DNA from 4 places in the Pantoea sp. SO10 genome. Region 4 is predicted to be linked to each of the others. Evidence: predicted binding sites of a transcription regulator. Region 4 holds the regulator's gene; each other region holds the start of a gene.
What was found. Region 4 encodes CRP, which controls carbon source genes, mostly activating them, when cyclic AMP is high. Its sites were predicted from a motif close to ATGTGANNNNNNTCACAT; they were not measured.
Positions count from the first base shown of each region.

Region 1: a site for CRP is predicted at 1,895-1,912, ahead of FCN45_RS00440 (PTS mannitol transporter subunit IICBA). Genes of this name have one in related genera too.
Region 2: a site for CRP is predicted at 1,551-1,568, ahead of FCN45_RS09200 (6-phosphofructokinase). Genes of this name have one in related genera too.
Region 3: a site for CRP is predicted at 2,845-2,862, ahead of FCN45_RS13660 (NupC/NupG family nucleoside CNT transporter). Genes of this name have one in related genera too.

Region 1 is NZ_CP040095.1:89,555-94,025, reverse strand. It holds gene FCN45_RS00450 (gamma-glutamyltransferase family protein) at 1-707, shown strand, start outside; gene FCN45_RS00445 (DUF3053 domain-containing protein) at 881-1,594, shown strand; gene FCN45_RS00440 (PTS mannitol transporter subunit IICBA) at 2,052-3,986, shown strand; gene mtlD (mannitol-1-phosphate 5-dehydrogenase) at 4,081-4,471, shown strand, end outside.
Region 2 is NZ_CP040095.1:1,969,548-1,974,018, forward strand. It holds gene dld (D-lactate dehydrogenase) at 1-1,269, opposite strand, end outside; gene FCN45_RS09200 (6-phosphofructokinase) at 1,703-2,683, shown strand; gene FCN45_RS09205 (PTS sugar transporter subunit IIB) at 2,694-3,008, shown strand; gene FCN45_RS09210 (PTS sugar transporter subunit IIC) at 3,001-4,374, shown strand; gene FCN45_RS09215 (class II fructose-bisphosphate aldolase) at 4,361-4,471, shown strand, end outside.
Region 3 is NZ_CP040095.1:2,952,710-2,957,180, reverse strand. It holds gene FCN45_RS13670 (cysteine dioxygenase) at 1-303, opposite strand, end outside; gene FCN45_RS13665 (LLM class flavin-dependent oxidoreductase) at 309-1,397, opposite strand; gene FCN45_RS13660 (NupC/NupG family nucleoside CNT transporter) at 1,590-2,780, opposite strand; gene FCN45_RS13655 (Nramp family divalent metal transporter) at 3,150-4,391, shown strand; gene FCN45_RS13650 (DUF2502 domain-containing protein) at 4,437-4,471, opposite strand, start outside.
Region 4 is NZ_CP040095.1:3,843,346-3,847,816, forward strand. It holds gene FCN45_RS17825 (phosphoribulokinase) at 1-864, shown strand, start outside; gene FCN45_RS17830 (OsmC family protein) at 926-1,330, opposite strand; gene crp (cAMP-activated global transcriptional regulator CRP) at 1,637-2,269, shown strand; gene FCN45_RS17840 (YccS/YhfK family putative transporter) at 2,328-4,406, shown strand; gene FCN45_RS17845 (aspartate aminotransferase family protein) at 4,403-4,471, opposite strand, start outside.

The sequences.
Region 1 (4,471 bases), 470 kb from region 4:
TGGCCGATCTGGATCGCTATGTCAGCGATTACGATCACCTTGAGTTCCCGGCAGAATTGCTTCTCAGTGATGAGTATTTAAAACAGCGCGCGCAGTTGATTAATCCCGATCGGGCCGGAGATTTTACCTTTGGCTCCCCGCAGCAGAGCGGCACGGTTTATCTTTCTACCGCTGATGCCAGCGGCATGATGGTTTCCTTTATACAGTCAAACTACATGGGCTTCGGTTCTGGCGTAGTGGTGCCGGGCACCGGCATCAGCCTGCAAAATCGTGGCTGCGGTTTCTCACTCGATCCGCAGCATCCCAATGTGGTGGCCGGCGGCAAACGTCCGTTCCACACCATCATTCCAGCGTTTGCCCTCGACGGTAACGGCCAGCCGCTGATGTCGTTTGGCGTGATGGGCGGCCCGATGCAGGCGCAAGGTCATTTGCAGATGGCGCTGCGCATCATGCAGCATAAGCAAAACCCGCAGGCAGCGATTGATGCACCGCGCTGGCGCGTTGAGCAAGGACGTGCGGTGGTGGTTGAACCCGGCATCGACCGTAACGTGCTGGCGAAGCTGCGCGAGATGGGGCACCAGATTACGCTGGAAGATCCTTTGCTTGGCTATAACTTCGGCGGTGCGCAGGCGATTGTGCGCGATCCGCAAGGCTTCTATATCGCCGCCACTGAAAGCCGTAAGGATGGGCAGGCGCTGGTGTTTTGATTTAACGTGTTAAAACGGTCACCATTATTGGTGACCCTGGAATTCCGCCATTTCCTTATCGGGTGCGCATTTATGCGCACCAGGCAAACGCCGCCCGTTGTACCCGTCAGGCCATTGCACTATTCTTTAGGACCATTCCCATCGAATCGAATTAGCCATAACAGGAGTTCATCATGGCGTCAGGAATTTCTCGCATCTGGATGCGTACCGGCATGCTGATGGTCAGCGCGTTAGTGGTGCTGCAACTCACAGCCTGCGGTGACAAAGAGGGCGATCAGCGTAAAGCGTTCAGTGACTTCCTTCAGAACACGGTGATGCGCAGTGGCGAACATCTGCCAAGCCTGAGTGAAAACCAAAAGCAAACCTTCGGCAACTACGCCAGCGACTACGCCATCCTTTATGGCTTCTCGCAGCAGACCAATCAGGCGATTGAGCAAGGTATGCGCCCGGTGGTTGATGAGTTAGCAGCGATTCGTGTACCCCAGGATTACCTCACGCGTCGCGATAGCCTGCGCCAGGCCAGCGGCAATCTGAGCGTGCTGACCCAGCAGATTCAGAGCGCCAAAATGCAGGCGGACAGCAGCAAAGCCACCCTGAAGCAGCCGGATGATCTGAAGAAAGTGTATGACGCGGCCTACGTCAAAGTCGTGACGCAGCCAGCTAGCACGCTGATTCCGCTGCTGCCACAGCTGCAGGCGCTGAGCCAGGCAGCCGTGCAAACCGGCGACTATCTGCAATCGCAAGGCACGCGCGTAACCTTCAACGATGGCGGCGTACAGTTCCCAACCCAGGATCAGGCAACGCAATACAACACGCTGATGAGCAATCTCTCCAGCAACGCGCAAGCGCTGACGCAAGCACAAAATGCGGTGCAAGGCGGGTTGTAACAGCCGAACTATTTTAGTGGTCGCCATCAATGGCGACCCTGAAAGTCTGTTGTCCCTTTCCAGAATTTCGTCACTTCCTTACAGCTCACTTGTCTGCTGCAGCATATTGTGATCTGGCGCATTTTCAACCAAAAATAGTTTGTGACATTGATCACACTTACACAACAAAGCACCCACCTTAAAAGGTGACTTAAGTCACATTCATCGCCTTGTTTTGCTTAATTTTTCGGCACCGTTGCTTTCTTACAGCGCCTTTTTGTGATCGATGTCACCTTATTGCCCCCCAACCACCCCAGCTTAGCGTGATCTGCATCACACTTAGGTGCAGCTCTACGCAGCGTAATAAACTAGTGCTAGAGTCCGCGTGCATACAGTAATGCCACGGCCCCCGCCGTAACGTTCAAACAAAAACAAACGCGCTCTCTTATTGCAGCGCGTCTCAATAAGGGGTGGGTTTATGTCCTCATCAGTAAAGGTCAAGGTTCAGAGCTTTGGTCGCTTTCTGAGTAATATGGTGATGCCTAACATCGGTGCGTTTATCGCATGGGGTATCATCACTGCGCTGTTCATCCCAACCGGATGGATTCCAAACGAAACGCTGGCGAAACTCGTCGGCCCAATGATCACCTACCTGCTGCCGCTGCTGATTGGTTTCACCGGTGGACGTCTGGTTGGCGGCGATCGCGGTGGCGTGGTCGGTGCGATCACCACCATGGGCGTGATTGTCGGTGCCGATATGCCGATGTTCCTCGGCTCCATGATTGCCGGCCCGCTGGGCGGCTGGGCAATCAAATCCTTTGACCGCGTTGTTGATGGCAAGATCAAAAGCGGCTTCGAGATGCTGGTTAACAACTTCTCGGCCGGTATCATCGGTATGCTGCTGGCGCTGCTGGCGTTTGTCGCTATCGGTCCACTGGTTGAAGGCCTGTCTCACATTCTCGCCGCGGGCGTGAATCTGATGGTGCAGAACAACCTGCTGCCGCTGACCTCAATCTTTGTTGAACCGGCGAAAATCCTGTTCCTCAATAACGCCATTAACCACGGTATCTTCTCTCCGCTGGGTATCCAGCAGGCGAGCGAGGCGGGCAAATCAATCTTCTTCCTGATTGAAGCCAACCCTGGTCCGGGTATGGGCGTGCTGGTTGCCTACATGGTATTTGGCCGCGGTAGCGCCAAACAATCTGCAGGCGGTGCAGCGATCATCCACTTCCTTGGTGGTATCCACGAAATTTACTTCCCATACGTGCTGATGGCGCCGCGTCTGTTGCTGGCGGTTATTCTCGGCGGTATGACTGGCGTATTCACCCTGACACTGCTGAACGGCGGCCTGGTCTCTCCGGCTTCTCCAGGTTCTATCCTGGCGGTGCTGGCGATGACGCCAAAAGGCGCTTACTTCGCGAATATCGCTGCCATTATCGCTGCGTTTGCCGTCTCCTTTGTGGTCTCAGCTATCCTGCTGAAAACCAGCAAAGTGAAAGAAGATGAAGATATCGAAGCGGCGACACAGCGCATGCAGGATATGAAAGCGCAGTCAAAAGGTCAGGCTGTTGCCGGTTCGCCAGTCGCTGGCGATGCGATGAGCGTTGACCTGAACCACGTGCGTAAAATCATCGTAGCCTGTGACGCCGGTATGGGTTCAAGTGCGATGGGTGCAGGCGTGCTGCGTAAGAAAGTGCAGGACGCGGGTCTAAGCAATATCTCTGTCACCAACACGGCGATTAACTCGCTGCCGGGCGACGTTGATCTGGTGATTACCCACCGCGATCTGACCGAACGTGCAATGCGTCAGGCGCCGCAGGCGCAGCACATTTCGCTGAACAACTTCCTTGATAGCGCGCTGTACAGCAACCTGACCGAACGTCTGGTGGCCGCTAACCGCAGCGAAGCGCGTCGTGAAACCGTGCAGACCACGCTGGCTGACAGCTACGACGAAGGCAACGCGCACCTGTTCAAACTGGGTGCAGACAACGTGTTCCTTGGTCTGAGTGCCACCCATAAAGAGCAGGCGATTCGCTTTGCGGGTGAGCAGCTGGTGAAAGGTGGCTACGTACAGCCGGAATATGTTGATGCGATGCTGGAACGCGAAAAGCTGACGCCAACTTACCTCGGTGAATCCATTGCTGTGCCACACGGTACTGTAGAAGCGAAAGACCGCGTGCTGAAAACCGGCGTGGTGTTCTGTCAGTATCCGGCGGGCGTACAGTTTGGTGATGAGCCAGAAGACGTGGCGCGTTTGGTGATTGGTATCGCCGCTCGCAATAACGAGCACATTCAGGTGATTACCAGCCTGACCAACGCGCTGGATGATGACAGCGTGATTGAGAAGCTGGCCAATACCACCAGCGTGCAGGACGTGTTGGATCTGCTCTCGGGCAGCACCGTCAAAGCGTAATACCCCGTTTTACCTTCCCTGGGGCGGGTAAGCCCGTCCCACATTTCCGGGGCGGACTTGCCCGCCCTTTCGTCATTTGATATGGGTCAAATTTATGAAAGCGTTACATTTTGGAGCAGGTAACATCGGTCGCGGTTTTATCGGTAAGTTACTGGCAGATGCCGGCATCGAGCTGGTGTTTGCTGACGTCAATCAGGTGGTACTTGATGCCCTTAACGCCCGTCATGAGTATCCGGTTCATGTGGTTGGCGAACAGGCAAAAGTCGAAATCGTAACAGGCGTGAGCGCCGTCAACAGCACCAGCGATGACATCGTTACGCTGATTGCTGAGGTTGATATCGTGACCACGGCGGTTGGCCCGCAGATTCTGGAGCGCATCGCCGGTGGCGTCGCGAAAGGTCTGGCCAAACGCAGCGACAGCGGTAATGTGCGTCCACTCAACATCATCGCCTGTGAAAACATGGTGCGCGGTACCAGCCAGCTGA
Region 2 (4,471 bases), 1.9 Mb from region 4:
TTCACGCGCATCGCAGCGGAAAAAGCCGCCTTGCTGCTCAGCAAAGAATTGCTGCAGTAAACTCTGCAACTCGGCGGTTTGCGGCGACTCTACTTTGATCATCAGATGATGTTGATACTCGCTGCGGTAATCCATGATGCGCGGCGCGATAAAGCTCGGCGTCAATTGGTTGAAGAATTGCAGCACCCGATCAACAAAATTGCGCGGCAGGAATTTCAGGTGGCTGACGCGCACATCCCATTTGGCTTTATTGGCCATCATCTGCGGAATGGCCTGCGGGCCCAGTTTGCGAATCGCCAGATACATATGCTTGGCGTAGCGCACGGTTAAATCGAAGGCATTGCGATGGATATATTCCGCCTGCAGCGGCAGTTCGCTCATTTCGGTTAGCAGGAAACGGCGCAGCGCCACCAGCACGTTCTCATCGTTAGTGCCGATGTAGAAGGTGTCGCTGCCGGCGCTGGCTTCGAAGGTGGGCAAGCGTACAGCGAACACCACCACTTTACCGGCGCTGCCCGAGCTGTCGTGCAGGTAGCGCAGATCGCCATTGAAGCGTGCTGGGGAATCCGCGGTTACATCTCGTAAGCGGTCGGCGTAGTCATCAGCCCAGATTTTACCCTGCCAATCGGCTTGCTCGCCGGTTTGATACTGCTGCTGCGTGAGATTTGCCAGCATCACTTCTGGCGTGTCGCCCAACTCGATGCCGAGGTGATTAACCATCTCCAGGCGACCATCCTCATGAATACGGGCGAACAGGGATTTTTCGGTAAACGCGGGGCCGCGCCGAATCAGCGAGCCGCCGGAATTATTACAGATCCCGCCGACCACCGACGCGCCAATGCAGGATGATCCAATAACCGAGTGCGGTTCACGCCCGAGTGGCTGTAAGGTGTGCTCCAGTTCGGTCAAGGTGGTGCCGGGGAAGGCGATCACCTGGCGCGCCTGATCGATCACCTGCACGCCTTTGAGCTGGCGGGTGCTGATGATCACGATATCGCGGTCGTAATCATTGCCGTCGGGCGTTGAGCCGCCGGTGACGCCGGTATTTGACGCCTGCATCAACACAATCACATCGTGCGCCACGCACACCTGCAGTGTTTGCCACAGCTGCAACAAGGTTTGCGGTAACGCCACCGCCACCGCCAGCGCGTCACCGCGTCCGACACGGAACCCCTTTATGTACCAGGCTTTATCATCCGCATGGGTTAATAACTGTTTGTCACCCACCACCGCGGCCAACTTACGCAACATATCCTTCTGCATGCTCATTTTCTCTTCTTTATTCTTTATCTGCCACGGTATTGGACAAGCGCAGCTGCACTGAGTCAATCATTCACTGGCCCTGACGCGTAAATAACGCACGGAATCATTATCCCTTTTTACTTTACGGAATAACCGGCAGGAACCAATAAAAATGCGCGGGAAATCACAAAATAGATCGAAATAAAAATCGCGGAGAGGGCGTTTATTTGGTCTGCTGATTTTACTACGCAAAATAAATATAAACCTATGATTTTATTTGTTATTAAGGTTTTAAGGTGAAAAATGCCATGTGATTTATATCACAAAAATAAGCCTTTGTTGGATGCTGTCAATTATCTCACTCGGGAAATTCATCGCAAAAGTGTGACATTCGTTGCAAATAACAATGCGATTAATCGGAAGAATGAATTCCAGACGCACAGCATAAAGGATGATGACAATGAGAATTGGCATGGTGATCAGCGGTGGCGATGTCACCGGGATTAATAACTTTGTGTATCAAATATCGCGCTTAACTCAAGCGGAAATGGTGTTATTTAATGGTGGTATTCCAGGTTTGCTGGAAAACAATCATCAGGAAATATCCCAACGTGATTTAGTGGATTACGCCATCGCCGCTATTCCGGTGATGCAATCGGGACGAACCAGCAGGAAATTAATTCGCCCGGAATATGAGATGATCGCCAAACACCTTAAATCGCTGCGCATCGATGTATTAATTATGGCGGGCGGAGACGGCTCATTACAATTCCTGCATACGCTGAGCGAATTTGGTGTCAACTGTTTTGGCGTCGGCATGACCATCGATAACGATGTCTTTGGCAGTGATTACAGCATCGGTTTCTCCACCGCCTGTGAGCAGGTGTTAAAAGAGGTGGCGAAGTTACGTAATACCGGCCGCGCCTTAACCGGTCGTGTATTTATGGTGGAGCTGCTGGGTGGTTATTGCGGTGAATTAACCTTGCAGTCAGCGATCAAATCCAATGCCGATTTCGCGCTGATACCGGAATGCCAGATTGCACCGCAGGAGCTGGCGGAACGCATCACGCAGCGGCTGGCGGCGCAGAACAGCGTGATAATTTTGTGCTCGGAAGGCTATACCCGTGAATATTCGCCGGGCTTTCAGGGCGCTATCGATACCTTAATTAAACAAATTGAACCGTTAATTGGTGTGCGTATTCGTAAAACGATTATCGGTTATGGCCTGCGTAATGGCGATCCTACTTGTGAAGAGATTTATCAGGGCACCATTATGGCCAGTGAAGTCGCGCGTTGTATTCAGTCGGGAATGCGCAATAAAGCGGTGATTATTAATGGCAGTAATCGACCGATTCCGATTGATTTAATAAGCATGAAAAAACGCCTGGTCGATACGGAAGGGCATCATTATAAACTCGCTAAACAACTGCAAATTCTGTGAGGAAATAGCCATGCTGAAAATATTATGTGTCTGTGGATGTGGTTTGGGTTCAAGCTTTGCGATTGAAATGAGCGCCAAGTCAGTATTAAAGAAACTCGAAATTGATGCTGATATTGATCACACCACCATTTCTGAAGCCAACGCCTTTAAATCCGACATGATTTTAACTCAGAAAGCCTTTGCTGATGTGTTAAATGCCGATGCCAGCCCGGAACAGATCAAGCGGGTGATTATTCTCAATAAGCTGACCGACAAAGCAGAAATTGAAGAGAAAATCGTGGCGTTTATGAAAGAACGTAACTTAAAGGTTGCTAATCATGAATAGTGTCATCGACTTCCTGGTAAAAGACTTATTGGGGCAGGCATCGATACTGATCGCCTTTATTGCCCTGATTGGTCTGCTACTGCAAAAAAAATCGGCGGGCAAGGTGGTGGAAGGCACCTTTAAAACCCTGCTCGGTTTCTTAATTATGATGGCCGGTATCAACATTATTGTCGGTACGCTGACCTTCCTGAACACCATTTTCACCCACGGCTTTGGCATGCAGGGTTATATCACCGACGTTGCCGCCATTGCCGGGTTAGCAAACCGCGAGCTGGGTTCAGAAGTGGCGCTGACGCTGTTGGTGATCTTTATCGTCAACATCATCATTGCGCGTCTGACACCGTTCAAATACATCTTCCTTACTGGTCAGGCGCTGCTGTGGATGGCGACCATCGGTGCGGTGATTGGCTATAAAGCGGGGCTGACAGGTTTACCTCTGATCCTTACCGGCGGCATTTTTGGCGGCATTATGGCGGTGGTGATGCCTGCGTTGGCCCAACCGGTGGTGCGCCGCATCACCGATTCTGACGACGTGGCGCTCGGGCACTTCTGCACCATTGGCTATCTGCTGACGGCGGCGGTGGCAAAGGTGGTGGGCAAAGGGTCGCGCTCCACCGAAGATCTCAAACTGCCCGATAACTTTAAATTCCTGCAGGACACCTATCTGTCGATGGCGGTGGTGATGGTGCCGATGTATCTGATCCCTGCGGTCGCCGCCGGTCCGGAATTTATCGGCCAGTACAGCAACGGCATGAACTACCTGATGTACGCCTTTATGCAGTCGATTCAGTTCGTGTGCGGTGTGTTCGTGCTGTATAGCGGCGTGCGTCTGTTGCTGAACGAACTGGTGCCGGCTTTCCGTGGTATCGCCATGCGTCTGGTGCCGGATGCAAAACCGGCGCTCGACTGCCCGGTGATGTTCCCGTACGCCCCGAACGCGGTGATCGTCGGCTTCCTCGCCACCACGCTGGGTTCGGTGGTTGGCATGCTGGTGTTCCCGATGTTTGGTCTGGCGATGATTCTGCCAGGATTGCTGACTAACTTCTTTGCCGGTGGCACCGCAGGCGTGTTCGGTAATGCGCTCGGTGGGCGTCGCGGCGCAATGATCGGCGGTTTCGTGCACGGTCTGTTCATTACCTTCCTGCCGGCGATTCTGGTGCCGATGCTGGAAAGCTACGGTTTTACTGGCGTCACCTTCAGTGATTCGGATGTCATCAGTACCGGCCTGGTGCTCGGCCATGCATTCCAGAATAACTGGCTGTTCGTCGCGCTGTTTATTGCCTTTATTACTCTCATCGCCTGGTTTGTTAACGGAAAATCCACCAAGTCTAAATCCCATGAGGAAAAGCTCCATGAAACTTTATAACTTTACCGATCTGTTACAGGTGGCTAAAGAACGTGAATTTAAAGCGCTCGGTTCCTTTAATTTGCACTGCCTGGAAATGTTGCCCGCCTTTTTTAAA
Region 3 (4,471 bases), 890 kb from region 4:
GCCGCGCAGCATGCCAATCAATCCCCATACGCGATGGTCGTGAATCGGCGTTTGCTGGCCTGGCCCCCAGACGAAACTCACCACCGAAAAGCGTTGCTGCGCATCGGCATACAACAAATATTGTTGATAGTGTTCGGGATGAGGTTGGGTAAAGGCGTCGTCCAGCCAGTCGTCGTGGCGAATCAACTCGCCAAGCCACGCGCTGCCACGCTGCAACACCGTGGCCTCCTCCGGCTGCGCATCCAGCAAGTTGGCAAGATTGGTGACAAAATCACGCAGGCGCTGGTGCTGATACTGGCTCATAAGCTTCAGGCGCTCCTTTTATCGGCGGCTGAGAGCGCATCGACTTTCTCGCGCGTCAGCGGAATCAGCTCGCGACCATATTCCACCGCATCGTTAAGCGGATCGAAGCCGCGAATCAGCACGCTATGAATGCCAAGGCGATAATATTCCAGCAGTGCATCGGAAACTTGCTCCGGCGTTCCCACCAGCGCAGTGGAGTTGTAGCCGCCCTGAACCAGTTTTGCGACGCCGGTCCACAGCACTTTATCCAGACGATCGCCTTCATTGGCGGCAGCGAGTAAACGCTGCGCGCCAACGCTCTGCGGCTTCGCCTTACCAAAGGCAAAGCCACTTTCGTTAAGCTGTTTTTCGGCCGTGGCGCGGATGTGCTCCGCACGTTCCCAGGCTTCTTTTTCAGTTGTGCCAAGAATCGGCCGGAACGAGATGTTGAAGTTAATTTCGCGGCCCTGTCTGGCGGCAGCGGCACGCACGTTGCGTACCGTCTCTTCCGCGCCTTTCAGCGGCTCGCCCCACAGCGCAAACACATCGGCATGGCGTGCTGCAACATCAATCGCCTCCTGCGACGATCCGCCAAAATAGATGGGCAGTTTATTCTGCAGCGGTTTGATGGCTGAGAACGCCTGCTCGGCCTGATAAAACTGGCCTTGATGATCGTACGGCTGCGCGGATTCGAGGCTCTGCTTCAATACGGTGAGGAACTCATCGCTACGCGCATAGCGCTCGGCTTTATTGAGGAAGTCACCGTCGCGGCGCTGCTCGGCATCGCTGCCGCCGCTGATGATGTGCACCGCTAAGCGACCGTCGGTGAGGTGATCAAGCGAAGCCAGTTTGCGCGCCGCTAGCGTCGGCGAGACAAAGCCGGGACGATGCGCCAGCAAAAATTTCAGCGTCGAGGTGTGCGCCGCCGCGTGCGCGGTGACCAGAAAACCATCCGGCTGATCCGACCAATAGCCCACCAGAATGCGATCAAAACCGGCGTCTTCATGCGCCCGCGCAAAACGCGCAATGTACTCTTTATCGAACAGCGGGCCGCTAGCCGGAATGATTTCGGAAGCGAGGCGGTGGCCAATCATGCCAAGGAATTGAATGCTCATGCGGTTCTCCTGAAGTGACGTCATGGAGAAAAACTACGGGCGCAGGCGGTGTGAACGGAAATTCAATATTGTGCAAAGGTTTTGCGTTTAACAGTGAAGCGGGTGATAGCGGGGGAAAAGCGGAAGCGACGCGGATTAGAACCGATTGAAATAATTAAGAAGAGAAGGGCGAGCCGCAGCTCGCCCCGTATATCAGAAGGCCAATACCAGACCAGCGATAGCGGCTGACAGCACGCTCACCAGCGTTGAACCGTACAGCAGTTTCAGGCCGAAGCGTGAAACCACGTTACCTTGCTCTTCGTGCAGACCTTTAATCGCGCCCGCCACAATCCCGATAGAGGAGAAGTTAGCAAAGGAGACCAGGAACACAGAAAGAATACCTTCCGAGTGTGGCGACAGCTGACCGGCGATTTTCTGCAGATCCATCATTGCCACGAATTCGTTGGAAACCAGTTTGGTGGCCATGATGCTGCCTACTTGCAGCGCTTCGTGTGAAGGAACACCCATCACCCACGCAAATGGATAGAACACATAGCCCAGCACGCCCTGGAAGCTGATGCCGAAAATCAGGTCGAACAGCGCGTTCAGACCGGTGATCAAGGCGATAAAACCAATCAGCATTGCGGCAACAATCATCGCAACTTTAAAACCGGCGAGGATGTATTCGCCCAGCATTTCGAAGAAGCTCTGGCCTTTATGCAGGTCCTGCAATTGCAGATCTTCTTCGCTATCCACGCGGTACGGGTTAATCAGCGACAGCACAATAAAGGTGCTGAACATGTTCAATACCAGCGCGGCCACCACATATTTTGGCTGCAGCATGGTCATGTAGGCGCCGACAATTGACATCGAAACCGTCGACATGGCAGTCGCTGCCATAGTGTACATACGGCGCTGTGACATTTTGCCAAGGATATCTTTATAAGCGATGAAGTTTTCTGACTGTCCCAAAATCAGAGAACTCACGGCGTTAAAGGATTCCAGTTTGCCCATACCGTTTACTTTGGACAGCACGGTACCAATGCCGCGAATCACCCACGGCAAGATGCGGAAATGCTGCAAAATACCGATTAACGCAGAGATGAAAATGATGGGGCAAAGCACGTTAAGGAAGAAGAAAGCGAGACCTTTTTCGCTCATATTGCCAAACACGAAGTTGGTGCCTTCGGCGGCATATTTGAGCAGATGATCAAAGAATCCTGCGAAGCCCTGCACAAAGCCGAGACCGATGGAGGAGTTCAGGAAGAACCAGGCCAGCAGAATTTCGATTACCAGAAGTTGAACGATATAACGAAGACGGATGCTTTTACGATCGTGGCTGACCAGCAAGGCCAGCACCGCTACCACCACTAGTGCTAAAAGAAAATGCAAAACATGGGACATGTCGGCTCCAAATTTGAGGAGGGTTGTATTTTGTTGCGTATTCTATGTAACGCGTTACTTAAAAACGAGATCAAAACCACATTATAAGTATTCGCTATCGCGTTTTTTCTCAGATAAGTCTGACCGCTCACAACCCTATTACAAATTCATCACAAGAAATATCCACAAAAACATTGTCTATAAAATAACCCAAGAGTAGAGTCTTTTGCGTTGCATTTGTTTTTAGCAAGAACTGACTTTACCGCAATGTATAGCAATGGCTATACTTTATAGCACCATCTATTACTACAATAACTATAACCAAATTTCATCTGCCTTGAATGACCCTTAATCTGGACAGGTCAACAAGCATTAGGACAGGGTAAAACTATGCTAGAAAGCCGCACCGCCGAGCGCGCCGCTCGCGGAGCCAGAAAGATCAAACTCGCGCTGCTGGGCCCCGCCTTTATTGCGGCGATTGGCTACATCGATCCCGGCAACTTCGCGACCAACATTCAGGCCGGCGCCGCCTACGGCTACAAGCTGTTATGGGTGGTGGTGTGGGCCAACGTCATGGCGATGCTGATCCAGCTGATGTCCGCCAAGCTGGGCATTGCTACCGGCAAAAATCTTGCAGAACACATCCGCGATCGCTTCCCGCGCCCGGCGGTGTGGTTCTATTGGGTGCAGGCGGAAATCATCGCCATGGCCACCGATCTCGCTGAATTTATCGGCGCGGCGCTCGGCTTCAAGCTATTACTTGGCATTTCCCTGCTGCAGGGTGCGGTGTTAACCGGTATCGCGACCTACCTGATTCTGATGCTGCAAAGTCGCGGGCAGAAGCCGCTGGAACTGGTGATTGGCGGTCTGCTGCTGTTTGTAGCGGCGGCTTATATTGTGGAGCTGTTTTTCTCCCAGCCTAAAGTGAGTGAGCTGGTGGTTGGCATGGCGCTGCCATCGCTGCCAACATCGGATGCGGTATTCCTCGCTGCTGGTGTGTTAGGCGCCACCATTATGCCGCACGTGATTTATCTGCACTCGGCGCTGACGCAGCACGGCAATAAAGGCAGCAAGGCGCAACGTTACAGTTCAACCAAGCTGGATGTGGCTATCGCCATGACCATCGCTGGCTTTGTGAATCTGGCGATGATGGCCACCGCCGCCGCGGCGTTTCACTTTAGCGGTCACTCCAGCATCGTCGATCTCGATCAGGCATACCTAACGCTGCAACCGCTGTTGGGTGAAGCGGCAGCAATTGTGTTTGGTTTGAGTCTGGTGGCTGCCGGTCTCTCCTCAACCGTGGTTGGCACGCTGGCGGGACAAGTGGTGATGCAGGGCTTTATCCGTTTCCACATTCCGCTGTGGTTCCGCCGCACCATCACCATGTTGCCCTCTTTTATAGTAATTTGGGCGGGCTGGGATCCCACGCGCATTCTGGTAATGAGTCAGGTGCTGTTGAGTTTTGGTATCGCGCTGGCGCTGATTCCGCTGCTCTCCTTTACCGGCAACCGCGAATTGATGGGCGATGAGATGGTGAACTCGCGTCTGATGCAGAATGCCGGGCGGCTGATTGTGGTGCTGGTGATCGCCCTCAATCTCTATTTGCTGGTCGGCGAAGCGCTCGGTTGGTAACTGCCAGAGAAAAGAAAAATCCCGCCATTGTGCGGGATTTTTTGTTTAGTGATGATGGTGATCGTGGTGACCTCGACGAT
Region 4 (4,471 bases):
GCCAGGCATCCAATTATTGCCGTCACCGGTTCCAGCGGCGCCGGAACCACCACCACCAGCCTCGCCTTCCGTAAAATTTTCCAGCAGCTGAATTTGCATGCGGCGGAACTCGAAGGCGACAGTTTCCATCGCTACACACGTCCGGAAATGGACATGGCGATCCGCAAGGCGCGCGATCTCGGGCGTCACATCAGCTACTTCGGCCCGGAAGCCAACGACTTCGGCCTGCTGGAGCAGACGTTTAAACATTACGGCCAAACCGGCCTTGGCGAATCGCGCAAATATCTACATACCTACGATGAAGCCGTGCCGTGGAATCAGGTGCCGGGCACTTTTACGCCGTGGCAGCCGCTGCCGGAAAACACCGATGTGCTGTTCTATGAAGGCTTACACGGCGGCGTGGTCACGCAGCAGCAAAATGTGGCGGAGCATGTCGATCTGCTGGTTGGCGTGGTGCCGATTGTTAACCTTGAGTGGATTCAGAAGCTGGTGCGTGACACCAGCGAGCGCGGCCATTCACGCGAAGCGGTGATGGATTCGGTGGTACGGTCAATGGAGGATTACATTAACTTCATCACGCCACAGTTCTCGCGCACCCACATTAACTTCCAGCGCGTGCCGACCGTTGATACCTCAAACCCGTTTGCCGCACGCGAAATTCCGTCGCTCGACGAAAGCTTCGTGGTGATCCATTTCCGTGGTCTGGAAGGCATCGCGTTCCCCTATCTGCTGGCGATGATTCAGGGATCGTTTATTTCGCACATCAATACGCTGGTGGTGCCGGGTGGCAAAATGGGATTGGCGATGGAGCTGATTATGCTGCCGCTGGTACAGCGACTGATTGAAGGGAAGCGGATTGAATAAGCGAAGTCATTCCGTAGCGGCGCAATTTATTGCGCAATGAATTGCGCCGCTACAATCCGAGTTATAACTCGATCACCTCATAGCTGTGGGTAATTTCGACGCCTTTACCCAGCATGATCGCTACCGAACAATATTTTTCCGCTGACAGATCAACCGCACGCGAAACGGCCTTGTCGCTCAATGCTTTACCGCTGACAATAAAATGCAGGTTGATGTGGGTAAAAATGCGTGGCGCTTCTTCACGGCGTTCCGATGTGAGCTTCACTTCGCAATCGGCCACATCGCTGCGCCCTTTTTGCAGGATCGACACCACATCAATAGCGCTACAGCCGCCCGCGGCCATCAGCACCATCTCCATTGGACTTGGCGCTTTATCACCGGAATTACCATCCATCAATACCTGATGGCCGGATGAGGATTCTCCGAGAAAGGTAAGACCTTCCACCCATTTCACTCGTGCCTGCATGATTCTTTCTCCTGAAGCGGCGGTTTTGCCGCCAGAGTACGCTTTCACCTGACAAACAGCAATCCAGAGTAATCCCCCTTCTGCTGAAGCGAGACAACACAAGACAGCTCGCAAAAGCTGTGCTACAAACAGTGCTGAAAATATTTTCGTCATCACAGACGAAGGCCGGAAGAATCAAAAGCGTAGCTTAAGAGTCCACCCGGAATAATTTTTCCTTTACTGGAAACGCTCGACGATTAAACCGCCTGACAGGGAAAAAAATGCCCCCTGTGTTTTGGGCACGATTACAACAGAGGATAATAGCGAATGGTTCTCGGCAAACCGCAAACAGACCCTACACTCGAATGGTTCCTGTCCCATTGCCATATTCACAAATATCCATCCAAAAGCACGCTCATCCATCAGGGTGAGAAAGCGGAAACGCTGTACTACATCGTAAAAGGTTCCGTAGCGGTACTGATTAAAGATGAAGAAGGCAAAGAGATGATTCTCTCCTACCTCAATCAGGGGGATTTCATCGGCGAACTCGGTCTTTTCGAAGAAGGCCAGGAACGTAGTGCTTGGGTGCGTGCGAAGTCTGCCTGCGAAGTGGCTGAAATTTCATACAAAAAATTCCGTCAGCTGATTCAGGTAAACCCGGATATTTTAATGCGACTTTCTTCGCAAATGGCGCGTCGTCTGCAAGTGACATCTGAGAAAGTGGGCAACCTTGCCTTCCTCGATGTCACCGGACGTATTGCGCAAACGCTGCTAAATCTGGCCAAACAGCCAGATGCGATGACTCACCCAGACGGGATGCAAATCAAAATCACCCGTCAGGAGATTGGTCAGATCGTGGGCTGCTCACGCGAAACCGTGGGTCGTATCCTGAAAATGCTGGAAGATCAGAACCTGATCTCCGCACACGGTAAAACCATCGTCGTTTACGGCACCCGCTAATTTCTTCTCACCCACGGCGTGATGGCAACATCGCGCCGTTTCTATTTGCGATGAGCTGATGTGGCGCCGAATCATCTATCATCCCGAAGTTAACTATGCGCTGCGGCAAACGCTGGTGCTGTGCCTGCCTGTGGCTCTCGGTTGGCTGTTTGGCGATCTGCAAAAAGGTCTGCTGTTCTCGTTAGTGCCCGCCTGCTGCAACATGGCGGGACTGGATACGCCGCACAAACGCTTCTTCAAACGCCTGATTGTGGGTGGTTCGCTGTTTGCCACCGGCAGTTTCCTGATGCAAATCCTCACCGCTTACCAGATACCGCTGCCGCTGATTTTACTGGCGCTGCCGCTGCTGATTGGCGTAACCGGCGAAATCGGCCCGCTGCACGCGCGCCTGCTGCCCGCCACACTCATCGCCGCCATCTTTACGCTCAGCTTAGTGGGACGCATGCCGATATGGGTGCCGCCGCTGCTCTATATTGGCGGCACGCTGTGGTACGGCTTGTTCAACTGGTTCTGGTTCTGGCTGTGGAAAGAGCAGCCGATGCGCGAATCGCTCAGCCTGCTGTTCCGCGAGCTGGCGGATTACTGCGATGCCAAATACACCTTACTGACGCAGCTGACCGATCCAGAGAAAGCGCTGCCGCCGCTGCTGGCGCGCCAGCAAAAGGCGGTCGACCTCATCACCACCTGTTATCAGCAAATGCATATGCTGTCGGCGAGCCGCGATAACAGCCACAAACGCCTGACGCGCGCTTTCCAGGTTGCGCTGGATTTACAGGAACACATCTCCGTGAGTTTGCATCAGCCCGAAGAGGTGCAGAAGCTGGTTGAGGAGAGCCACGCTGAAGCGGTGATTCGCTGGAACGCCAAAATTATCTCGGCGCGGCTGCGCGTGCTGGCGGATGCGATTCTCTACCATCAGCTGCCGGATCGTTTTCACATGGAGAAACAGCTCGGCGCGCTGGAGAAAATTGCACGCCAGCATCCGGATAATCCGGTCGGCAACTTCTGCCTGTATCACTTCAGTCGCATCGCCCGCGTGTTGCGTACGCAGAAGCCGCTCTACACGCGTGACCTGATGGCCGATCGCCAGCGCCGTTTGCCGCTGTTGCCGGCGCTGCGCAGTTATCTGTCATTCAAATCCACCGCGTTACGCACCGCAGCCCGCTTCGCTGTGATGCTGATGTTTGGCAGCTCGCTGGCGCTGTTCTTCAACATCCCCAAACCTTACTGGATTCTGATGACCATCATGTTCGTCAGCCAGAACGGTTACAACGCCACGCGCGTGCGTATTCAGCACCGTGCGCTGGGCACTTTCGCCGGATTGCTGATCGCCGCCGCGTCACTGCAGCTGGCGGTGCCGGAATCGATCACGCTGCTGTTTATGCTGGGGATTACGCTGGCGAGCTATCTGATCACGCGGAAATATTATGGCTGGTCGATGATTGGCTTTACCGTCACGGCGGTGTATTCGCTGCAATTGCTGTCGCTGAACGGCGCGCAGTTTCTGCTGCCGCGTATGATGGATACCTTGATGGGCTGTTTAATTGCCTTCGCCGGGATGATTTGGCTGTGGCCGCAGTGGCAAAGCGGGCTGCTGCGCAAGAACGCTCACGATGCGCTGGAAGCCTATCAGGAGGCGCTGCAACTGCTGCTGGGGCCGGAACAGTCGCCCGATAAACTGGCTTATCAGCGCATAAAGGTTAATCAGGCGCACAACGCGCTGTTCAACTCATTGAACCAGGCATCGAGCGAGCCGGGCTTTAACCTGCAATATCTGAAAGATATGCGCATGTGGGTTACGCACAGTCAGTTCATCGTCGAGCATATTAATGCCATGACGATTCTGGCGCGCGAGCACACCATGCTGACATCGAAGCTGGCAGAACGTTATCTGCAATCCTGTGAAATCGCGCTGCAGCGTTGTCAGCAGCGGCTGGCGTATGACGGTCCGGGTAACGACAGCAATATTCTGGAAGCGCCGGAGAATCTTAATGAAGGGCCGGTGACGATTGTCGAACAGCATGTGAAGCGGATATTGCAGCACCTCAGCGTAATGCACACCATCTCTTCGCTGGCGTGGAGCCAGCGACCGCATCATGGCCGCTGGCTCAAAGTGTTACGTCCGAAAGCGGATTAAGCGGTCAGCACCTTTTCAATCGCGCTGGCGAAACGCGTCATGCCTTCGGCGATATCGGTTGGTTC